Regions from separate parts of the Paenibacillus borealis genome, predicted to be linked through region 1. Evidence: predicted binding sites of a transcription regulator. Region 1 holds the regulator's gene; the other holds the start of a gene.
The links. Region 1 encodes NrdR, which represses ribonucleotide reductase genes. Its sites were predicted from a motif close to AACACNATATATNGTGTT; they were not measured.
Positions count from the first base shown of each region.

Region 2: PBOR_RS12865 (adenosylcobalamin-dependent ribonucleoside-diphosphate reductase) is a predicted target of NrdR. The motif match lies at 1,459-1,476, and genes of this name have one in related genera.

Region 1 is NZ_CP009285.1:2,724,355-2,729,538, forward strand. Features, by position in the region: gene mutM (DNA-formamidopyrimidine glycosylase) at 1-138, shown strand, start outside; gene PBOR_RS11285 (manganese efflux pump) at 324-1,055, shown strand; gene coaE (dephospho-CoA kinase) at 1,065-1,661, shown strand; gene PBOR_RS11295 (lytic transglycosylase domain-containing protein) at 1,661-2,224, shown strand; gene PBOR_RS11300 (alpha/beta-type small acid-soluble spore protein) at 2,324-2,542, opposite strand; gene nrdR (transcriptional regulator NrdR) at 2,707-3,183, shown strand; tRNA gene PBOR_RS11310 (tRNA-Ala) at 3,430-3,505, shown strand; tRNA gene PBOR_RS11315 (tRNA-Lys) at 3,512-3,584, shown strand; gene PBOR_RS11320 (GNAT family N-acetyltransferase) at 3,641-4,189, shown strand; gene PBOR_RS11330 (IS3 family transposase) at 4,816-5,184, opposite strand, start outside.
Region 2 is NZ_CP009285.1:3,111,937-3,117,120, forward strand. Features, by position in the region: gene PBOR_RS12860 (DEAD/DEAH box helicase) at 1-1,112, opposite strand, end outside; gene PBOR_RS12865 (adenosylcobalamin-dependent ribonucleoside-diphosphate reductase) at 1,663-4,308, shown strand.

The sequences.
Region 1 (5,184 bases):
CAGGATCAGCACCGCATATACGGACGCAAGGATCAGCCGTGTGCTACCTGCGGAACGTTGATTGAGAAAAGTGTTGTCGGCGGCCGGGGCACGCATTATTGTCCGAGCTGCCAGCCTGTACCGGTGCAGATAAGGTAAGTATTCAGCCGGGCTTATGTAGTGGAATTATAAGGAAATTCTAAGCGGTGTTGTCCATGCTCCATCAAAAGGCAGGCACTCACTGCCCGTCCCGCCCATATAATGTGTGAAGATTGCTGATTAAGGCGAACGGAACCCGGCTTGCAAGGCCGCCGGGTCCCGGTTCTTCACGGGAGGGATTGCGGGTGCTGAGCCCATTGTTGTCATTGCTGCTGCTTGCGTTTGCTCTTAGTTTGGACGGATTTGGTGTTGGCATTACATATGGACTGCGTAAAATGAAAATTCCTTTGCTCTCAATTATGATTATCTCGCTCTGTTCGGGGGTAGTCATTTGTGTGTCTATGCAGGTCGGCGTGCTGCTGGCCAAGGTGGTCTCACCGCATGCCGCTTCCAGTATCGGAGCGGTTATTCTGGTCTTGATGGGCTGCTGGTCGCTGTTCCAGATGCTGACGCAGAAAGAAAAGGAGCAGGGAGATTCAGGGCTGGGTGCCGGAGAAAGGGTGCCAGACCGGCAAGCTTTGCTGGAGACGGCTGCCACTGCCGCTGCATTGGAGGGGGAGGCTGAGCCGCAGAAGCCGGCTGTATTCTCTCTGGAGCTCCGGCATCTGGGAGTAGTCATTCAGATCCTCCGCACCCCGTCGTCCGCCGATATGGATGCTTCCGGAAGCATTTCTTCCATGGAAGCGATGGTTCTGGGTATTGCGTTGTCGCTGGATGCCTTCGGCGCCGGTCTGGGGGCTGCGCTGCTCGGGTTCAGCCCGGTGTCGACCTCGCTGATGATCGCATTGTTCAGCGGAACTTTTCTGCTGCTGGGGATGAAGACAGGACTGAGATTGTCAGGCAGCTACTGGATGAAGCATGCGGCTGTTCTGCCGGCGTTATTATTAATTGCAATGGGTATAATGAAGCTATTATGAGGTGAGTACATGATTATGGGCTTAACCGGAGGGATTGCTTCCGGGAAAAGCACCGTGTCCGCACTGTTTGTCGCCAAGGGAGCTGCTCTGGTGGATGCCGATGTCATCGCCAGGGAGGTTATGCTCCCCGGACATCCGGTGCTGGCCGGTGCTGTACAGGCTTTTGGAGAGTCGATTCTGCAGCCGGACGGAACACTGGACCGGAACAGGCTGGGTGAGATTGTTTTCCGGGATCCGGAGGCACTTCAAACCTTGAACAATCTGACGCATCCGGCGATCCGCACAGAAATTAAGGACCGTATGTATACGTTAGATCAGGAAGATCCGCAGCGGCTGGTCATAGTGGATATTCCGCTGCTCTACGAATCACAGCTGGACAATTTATTCGATCAGATCATTGTGGTCTATGTGCCACGCAGGGTCCAATTGGCCCGGCTCATGGCGCGCAACGGAATGAAGCTGGAACAAGCCGAGAACCGGCTGAAATCGCAGATGGACATTGAACTGAAGCGCAGGAAAGCCGACTATGTAATTGACAACAGCGGTGATCCCGGATCTACGGAGCGGCAGGTTGCCGGCCTGTGGGACAGGCTGGGCCTCTCATGATGAAGTGGCTGCGCAAAAAAAGAGTACTCCTGCTGCTATTTATCGGCTTCACAGCGATTCTGTTCCTGGGCACCAATTGGATGTCGTGGTTTTATCCGATACATTATAAAGATGAGATCCGCAAACACAGCCTTACTTATCAGATGGATCCGTTCCTTGTGGCTTCAATCATCCGGGTGGAGACCAATTTCAAGACCGGCCGCGAATCTAAAAAGGGTGCACTCGGACTGATGCAGCTGATGCCGGATACCGCCAAGTGGGCGCTGGAAAAGGCCAAGCTTCCCGATGTATCGCTCGAGCGGCTAAAAGAAGAGCCTTCTTCCAATATCGAACTGGGCACCTGGTATTTGTCTACGCTTTCGCGGCAGTTTGACGGCAACCGCACAGCGGTCATAGCCGCTTATAATGCCGGACCCGGCAAAGTACAGAGCTGGCTGGATGAAGGCAAGTGGGACGGAACAGAAGCGGCTGTGAAGGATATTCCGTTCGGAGAGACCCGCCATTATGTACAGCGTGTCATTTATTATTATGACCAATACACGGAGCTCTACAGTGAATTCTGAGGCTCTGTCTTAAATATTGCGCTTGTGCTGAAATAAAAAGAAGCATCAAACGGCCCGGAGGCCGTTCAATACTTCTTTAGGCAAGCTTATGGAGACAGGTTATTTGTATTGACCTGCCAATTGCTGTTCAGCCAGGGTTACAAGACGTTTAGTGATGTAACCACCGATCGAACCGTTTTCGTAAGAAGTTTTATTGCCTTGGTATCCATCTGGGGAGAGGGTGATACCTAGTTCTTGGGCAACTTCAAATTTCAGTTGTTCCAAGGCACCGCGTGAATTTGGAGCTACCAGGTTATTGGAGCTGTTGTTTTGGCTCATTGCTGTTCACCTCCTATCGGTTGGTAACTGTATTATGTGCCGGACTTGCCATATTCATAACAACAAATAAACGGTGATTTCTGGAAATTAACATAAGCCCCGTTCTGCCTGGTTTATCAGGAGCGGGGCACACCCATTCTTACTAAGAGGAAGTGATGAAGCTTATGAAATGCCCTTACTGCGATCACACCAATACCAAAGTGCTTGACTCACGTCCAGCCAATGAGAATAAGTCCATCCGCCGCAGGCGCGAATGCGAACTGTGCAGCCGCCGCTTCACCACCTTCGAAATGATTGAAGAGACTCCGCTGATCGTCATCAAGAAAGACGGCAGCCGGGAAGAGTTCAGCCGTGACAAAATCCTCCGTGGCCTCATCCGCGCCTGTGAGAAGCGTCCCGTATCTGTAGAGCGCCTGGAGGTCATCGTATCCGAGGTCGAGAAAAGCCTGCGCGGCATCGCCCTGGCCGAGATCGAGAGCCGCCAGATCGGCGAGCTGGTCATGGAACAGCTCTACCCTGTAGACGAGGTGGCCTATGTCCGCTTCGCGTCCGTGTACCGCCAGTTCAAGGACATTAACATGTTCATGAAGGAATTGAAGGGACTGCTCTCTAAGGGTACTGATGAGCTGGACGGGCTGTAGGAGGCTTGTGAAGAGGTAATGTGCCGATCTTGGCATAGAGGGGCTAGCCTTGATATGGTGAGGCTGGCCTCTGTGTGAAGCGCCTGCACACAGGAAATTAATTAATTTTATAAAAGTGTTGACACTGATGCCGAATTTCTGTATTATATAGAAGTCGCCTACGAAACACACGAACTTGAAAGTGACTTGAGCGGACCGCTCAAAATGGATTTCAGAATACATAATGGGATTCGAAATCAAGCGTATGGGGAATTAGCTCAGCTGGGAGAGCGCATCGCTGGCAGCGATGAGGTCAGGGGTTCGAGCCCCCTATTCTCCACCATACTACGGACTCTTAGCTCAGTTGGTAGAGCAGTAGACTCTTAATCTATTTGTCCAGGGTTCGAGCCCCTGAGAGTCCATCACAGAAGAAACGGCAGAGATGCCGTTTTTTTGCTGTCTAGAGAGGATTATTGCCATGATCATTATTAATCAGGAATACCAATTCAAGGGTTTAACCTACACGATCCGCTCAGCAGTTAAGGCAGATGCGAAGTCTCTGTCCGAGGTAAGGCTTCAGGTTGACGGGGAGACCGAGCATATGGACCGGGTGCCGGGAGAGGCTTTTATTGATGAAGCCGGATTTGAAGAAATTATCGGGAGGGACATGAGCCATCCGCGGAATATATGTCTGGTTGCGGAAGCGGACGGCAGAATCATTGGTTATTCCCGGTGTGAAGGACATGATCTGCAGCGGTTTAAGCACAAGGTGGAATTTGGGGTAGGAGTCTTGCAACAATATTGGGGATTCGGAGTAGGGAAACATCTTCTGCAAGCGTCCATCGCCTGGGCTGACACAAACGGCATCACCAAGATGATTCTAAGCGGCGTTCTGGAAACCAATGAGAAGGCGATCCAGTTGTACCAGAGCCTTGGTTTTGAAGTTGAAGGGATACTGAAGAAGGACCGTATCCTGTCAGACGGCAAATATTACAGTACATATATGATGGCGAGATATACAGATTAGGCCTGGGAGTAGAAAGGCTTGATTGTCCCCAAGAACGGCAGAGCTGCTGTTCTTTTTTATTGTATAGGAAATTACGATATTCGTCAGTTGTGGATAAGCTTCTCTGGAAATTGGAGCAGGTCCGTCTGAAGGACGAATGTGTTCTTATATCCGGAATTCCACAGAATCCCCGGAAGTCGGAGGCTTGGAAAAACAAAGGCCGCCAAAAGTGGGCGACAGACAGGAATGAGGGGCAAAAGTGCCCCTGAATCCGCCAAAAGTGGGCGGCAGGCGGGAATGAGGGGCAAAAGTGCCCCTGAATCAGCTGAAAGTGGGCGACAGACAGGAATGAGGGGCAAAAGTGCCCCTGAATCCGCCAAAAGTGGGCGGTAGGCAGGAATGAGGGGCAAAAGTGCCCCTGAATCAGCTGAAAGTGGGCGGCAGACAGGAATGAGGGGCAAAAGTGCCTCTGAATCCGCTGAAAGTGGGCGGCAGGCAGGAATGAGGGGCAAAAGTGCCCCTGAATCCGCCAAAAGTGGGCGGCAGGCGGGAATGAGGGGCAAAAGTGCCCCTGAATCCGCCAAAAGTGGGCGGCAGACAGGAATGAGGGGTAAAAGTGGACTTCTGTCAAGAAAGTAGACGTGGAACTAAGAGATTTCCCGCTTAAATCTCGCTGCAAACTGAATGGGGGATACGTAACCCAGGGCACCATGGATTCGTTTACGGTTGTAGAAAAATTCAATGTACTGGTAGATGGCATCATAGGTCTGCTTCTTCGTTTTAAATCGAGTCCAGTACACCAACTCTTTTTTCAAGAGGCTGTGAAAAGATTCGATACAGGCGTTATCATAACAGTTCCCTTTGCGGCTCATACTTGCGGTCATCTGGTAGTTCTTCAGGCGTTCCCGGTAATCCGCAGAGGCATATTGTGAGCCCCGATCTGAATGGTGAATCAAGCCCTTCCCAGGACGTTTCGCCTTGTAGGCCACGTCTAGGGCGCCTTGTACGAGGTCTGT
Region 2 (5,184 bases), 390 kb from region 1:
TGGAGCAGACCCATCATACGCTCGCGTTTCGGTGAATCCGCCGGAAGCTTCTTAATCAGATTCACAAGCGTGACGAACACGGCATCCCGGCTGCTGCATACCTCACGCTGGAGCGTCACCAGGGAGAGCATGCTGCTGAGATTGCCGCCCGCTTCCTGATATTGGTCTTTGACAAAGGCGGTGACGCCGTCATATAATTCTTTCTCCTCCAGAGAGAGAGTGAGCGGAATATTGCGCACTTTGCGCTTCGTGAAATTCACCGGACCCTCGCCGCGGCGGTTGCGGATCATCACCTTGGAGAGCTCGCCCCTCAGCTGGACCTCGTTCTTGGGCTGGCGTTTATCGACCACGAAATTGGTGGCGAAATCCCCCTGGTTCCCGAGCTGTCCCGGCTTCAGCAGCGTGATCAGATTGAACAGCTCGCCGAGATCATTCTGGACGGGAGTGGCGGTGAGCAGCAGACAGTACTTCTTGCGCAGCTGCTGTACGAACAGATAGTTCGTTGATTTCTTATTCTTCAGCTTATGGGCCTCGTCGATAATCAGCATGTCGAATTCCTGGCTCAGCAGCATTTCCTTGTGCGGATCGCGTTTGGCCGTGTCCATGGAGGCGACAACAATATCATTGCCCCAGGAGTAAGCTTTCTTCTGTGCTACGGCTGAAATACCGAATTTACTGTTCAGCTCACGCACCCACTGCAGGACAAGAGACGCAGGAACAAGAATCAGAACTTTACTTACAAGCCCGCGCACCAGATATTCCTTGAGGATCAATCCGGCTTCTATCGTCTTGCCAAGCCCCACTTCGTCTGCCAGAATGGCCCGGCCTGACATCTCGAACAGTACCTTATGGGCGGTATCCAGCTGGTGTGGAAGCGGGGATAACCCGGACAGATGCTTCATACACTGCAGCTCATCGAAGCTCGTAACCAGTCCCGATTGCTCACCTTGTACGGCCAGCCGGGATAGTCTCCAGTCTCCCCAAGGTCCGCCTTTATCAAGCTTCGACTCCAGGTCCTGCAGCCAGTTACGCTCAAAGGACAGAGGAACAGGCAGCAGCGGGGCAGGCGTACTGCCCCCTTGCGGCAAGGAATTGCGGAATAATTGCGTCATGTTGCAGCCTCCTCCGGCGCGGTTTCATATCGAAATGCGTAGCAGTAGTATGCGCGTAAAAGAGAGATTTCATAACCTGCTATCCTCCGGCTGCTGCCGTGGAGTAATCTTGCGGAGCCTTGCGGCGGTACTGCTGCTGGTGCTGCTGCGGCTTCGGCGGATCTTGAATATCCGTGGCGGAATCTGTCTTCCGGGCCCGGAAGCTTATCAATCTGGAACCTGTAAAAAAGCGAGAAAGAGGGAGAAAATCCACTATCTTTTACCGTTTTTACGAAATTCCCGCCATGGGCCGCTTTTTTGGAAAAAGAACTCTGATACAATATGTGGTATAGTTGAAAAGCTGATGTATACAATATATTGTTACAAAAGCTTGAAAATTTGATTATTCGCGGGTTTTTGCGGTTATTTGTTATTGACAAGAGGAACTTCCGCTGTACATGCAGGCTGCGGCCACTCGGGCGCCGGAAGTTGTTGTTGTGGGTTACAAAAAGTCTAAGCCCACACCAAGGAACGGAAGTATTACCTATCAATCATCCGGGAGGTTTTTCTATTGAGTACAGTGGAACGCAAGCAGCGTCTTGAGGGGCTGAGTGAGAAAATATTTTTGGACCGTTATGCCTGGAAGGACGCGGACAGCAATAATGCCAAGGTAGGCGATGTAGTGCTTGTCCTGACGAAGGATGATCCGAAATTCCCAACCAAGGAGGTTGGCGAGATTGTTGAGCGCACCGGCCGGGTTGTTACGGTGAAGACCCGCAGCGGTGAACTCGTGCAATCGGATGTGGAGAAGCTGACACTGAATATTGAGAAGACTCCGGAGGAAATGTGGGACCGTCTTGCGGCAGCGATGGCTTCCGTAGAGCAGACTCCCGAGCTTCAGGAAGAGTGGACAGGCAAGTTCCGCTCTATTCTTGATGACTGGAAGCTGGTACCCGGCGGACGGATTGCGGCAGGTGCCGGAGCCAGCGAGGAGCTTACGCTGTTCAACTGTTATGTTGTACCTTCCCCGAAAGACAGCCGCGGGGGCATCATGCAGACGCTCTCCGAAATGACCGAGATCATGGCCCGCGGCGGCGGCGTAGGAATTAACCTGTCTTCGCTGCGTCCGCGCCGCGCGATTGTAAGAGGCGTGAACGGATCATCCAGCGGCTCAGTGTCCTGGGGCGGTCTTTTCAGCTATACAACCGGACTGATTGAGCAAGGCGGAAGCCGCCGCGGCGCGCTGATGCTGATGATCAATGACTGGCATCCGGATGTGGTGGACTTCATTACCGTGAAGCAGACGATGGGGCAGGTAACGAATGCCAACCTGTCGGTATGCGTGAGCAATGCCTTCATGAAAGCCGTCAAGGAGGATCTGGAATGGGAGCTGGTCTTCCCGGATACCACCGATCCGGATTACGATACAATCTGGGACGGCGATCTGGATAAATGGAAAGCAGAAGGCCGGCGCGTCATTCCTTACCGTACTGTCAGAGCGCGCGATGTGTGGCATACGATTATCGAATCGGCCTGGAAATCGGCTGAGCCGGGCGTAGTGTTCATGGAATATTACAACCAGATGTCCAACAGCTGGTACTTCAACCCGATCATCTGCACGAATCCATGCGGTGAGCAGGGTCTGCCGGGCTGGGGTGTGTGCAATCTGTCGGCCGTCAACCTCTCCAAGTTCTACGATGCGGAGAATCACGATGTGGACTGGGCAGATCTGGCGACAACAACCCGCTACTCCGTGCGTTTCCTGGATAATGTCATCGACAAGACACCATATCATTTCCCGGAAAATGAAGCCAACCAGAAGCTTGAACGCCGCGTAGGACTCGGCACGATGGGTCTGGCTGAGCTGATGATTAAGCTGAATATCCGATACGGCAGTCCGGAATCCCTGGAGTTCCTGGACAAGCTCTACGGCTTCATGGCCCGCGAAGCGTATCTGGCTTCAGCTGAGATCGCTGGCGAGAAGGGCTCGTTCCAGGCTTTTGACACCGATAAATACCTGCAGAGCGGCTTCATGAGAAATATCACCGAAGTTTATCCGGAAGTCGGCGAATCCATCCGTAAACATGGTATGCGCAACGTTACGGTGATTACCCAGGCACCTACAGGCAGTACAGGAACCATGGTCGGCACTTCGACCGGGATCGAGCCTTATTTCGCCTTCAAATATTACCGCCAGAGCCGTCTCGGCTATGACGAACAGTTCGTGCCGATTGCCCAGGAATGGCTGGAAGCCCATCCGGGTGAAGAGCTGCCTGAATACTTCGTCACTTCAATGGATCTGTCCGCCAAGGATCATATCCGTGCACAGGCTGCGATTCAGCGCTGGGTCGATAGCTCGATCTCCAAGACAGCGAACTGCCCGTCGGACTTCACCGTCGAAGAAACCGCCGAGCTATACGAAATGGCCTTCGACCTGGGCTGCAAAGGCGTAACGATCTACCGCGACGGCAGCCGTGACGTGCAGGTGCTGGAAACGACGAAGAAGGAAGAGAAACAGGAGACACCGGCAGCTGTTGAGACGGTTGAAGCTCCTGCAGTCGAAGCTGCCCCGGCTCCAGTCACAGTAGCGGCCGCTCCCGCACCACAGCCTGCGGCTAATGTAGTGGACAAACAATACAAGAAACGCCCGCAGGTTCTGCGCGGCGCTACCTATAAGATCAACACGCCGTTCGGCATGGCGTATATTACCATCAACGACCTTGACGGCATTCCGGCCGAGATCTTCCTGAATGTCGGTAAAGCCGGCTCCGACGTCTTCGCCATGGCGGAAGCACTGGGCCGCGTCTGCTCGCTGTTCCTGCGTTACGGCGACCACGGCGAGAAGGTGGAGCTGCTGATTAAGCATCTCAAAGGCATCGGCGGCTCCGGCGCGATCGGCTTCGGTGCGAACCGCGTCGAATCCATCGCCGACGCGGTGGCTAAGGCCCTGGAAACCCATGTGCTGAACAACGCCCATGACGATCACGTGCCTGCACCTATCGCAGCTACACTGGAGCTTGATTTCAACGAAGCGCTCAGCGCGGAGCTGAAATCCAGTGTCCCGGCAACGGCTACTGATGATGGACACGGAGGTCATGGTGCGCATAGCCATGCGACTGCTTCGCGGGATCTCTGCCCTTCCTGCGGAAGTGCATCACTTATTAATATTGAGGGGTGCAAGACATGTGGGAATTGCGGGTATAGCCGGTGCGGGTGAGGTAGATTGAACTCGTAATTAATACAATATTGTGTGTGGTGGATCACCAAAGCTGCGAGAACTACCATGAAAGTTGCGAAAAGTGGTTCATGAAAAGTGAGATTTTTTGTGGTTATTCATTATAATGCATGAATATACAAGTGTGTGTTTTTATGCATTATATTGCATTGATATTTAAGTAAAATCCCATAAATAATATATATGTGTTAGACAAAATGTTGCTTTATTTATTAGAATGTTTATCCATATTAAAGTAAGCGAATAAAGGTAATAAGCAACAATGCAAAAGTCCCGATTAGGAATGTCCTATATCGGGACTTTTTGTGTTGATAAGTAAAGTTAATTGTCTACTGGTAAGAACAGTCTCAAATTTTAATAACCAAAGAACATTAGAAGATTATTTTAAATAAGCATAATCATCCAGATAGCTTAATATCACTATGGACGAATAAATTCCATAAAAAAACGATTTTAATTCATTTTTCCTTAGATAGCACGGAGTCGGCGACAGATGGAGTTCAACTCACCCAATGGGAGGATAATGGCGGAGACAATCAGAAATGGCGGTTATTTTCGCAGGAGATAAAGTAAATACGACATGCCATCCTGATTAGGACGGTACAACGAGAGTTAAGCAGGATTTTGCTAGAAATAAGATGGAATTTTAATAGTCCATATTTACGGATGCGCTTATGAGATATAGTAAACTCGATAATCCTCGGCTTCTCATGCTGTTCAAAATCTTATCTATATATTTTAAAGCCGGTAAACCCTTCAATTAAGGTATACCGGCTTTTATGGTTATCACTGAAAGTTGATTTTCGGTCAATACCAGCTGAATGTTGGATTTACAACAATTTGATTAAACTGATGGTT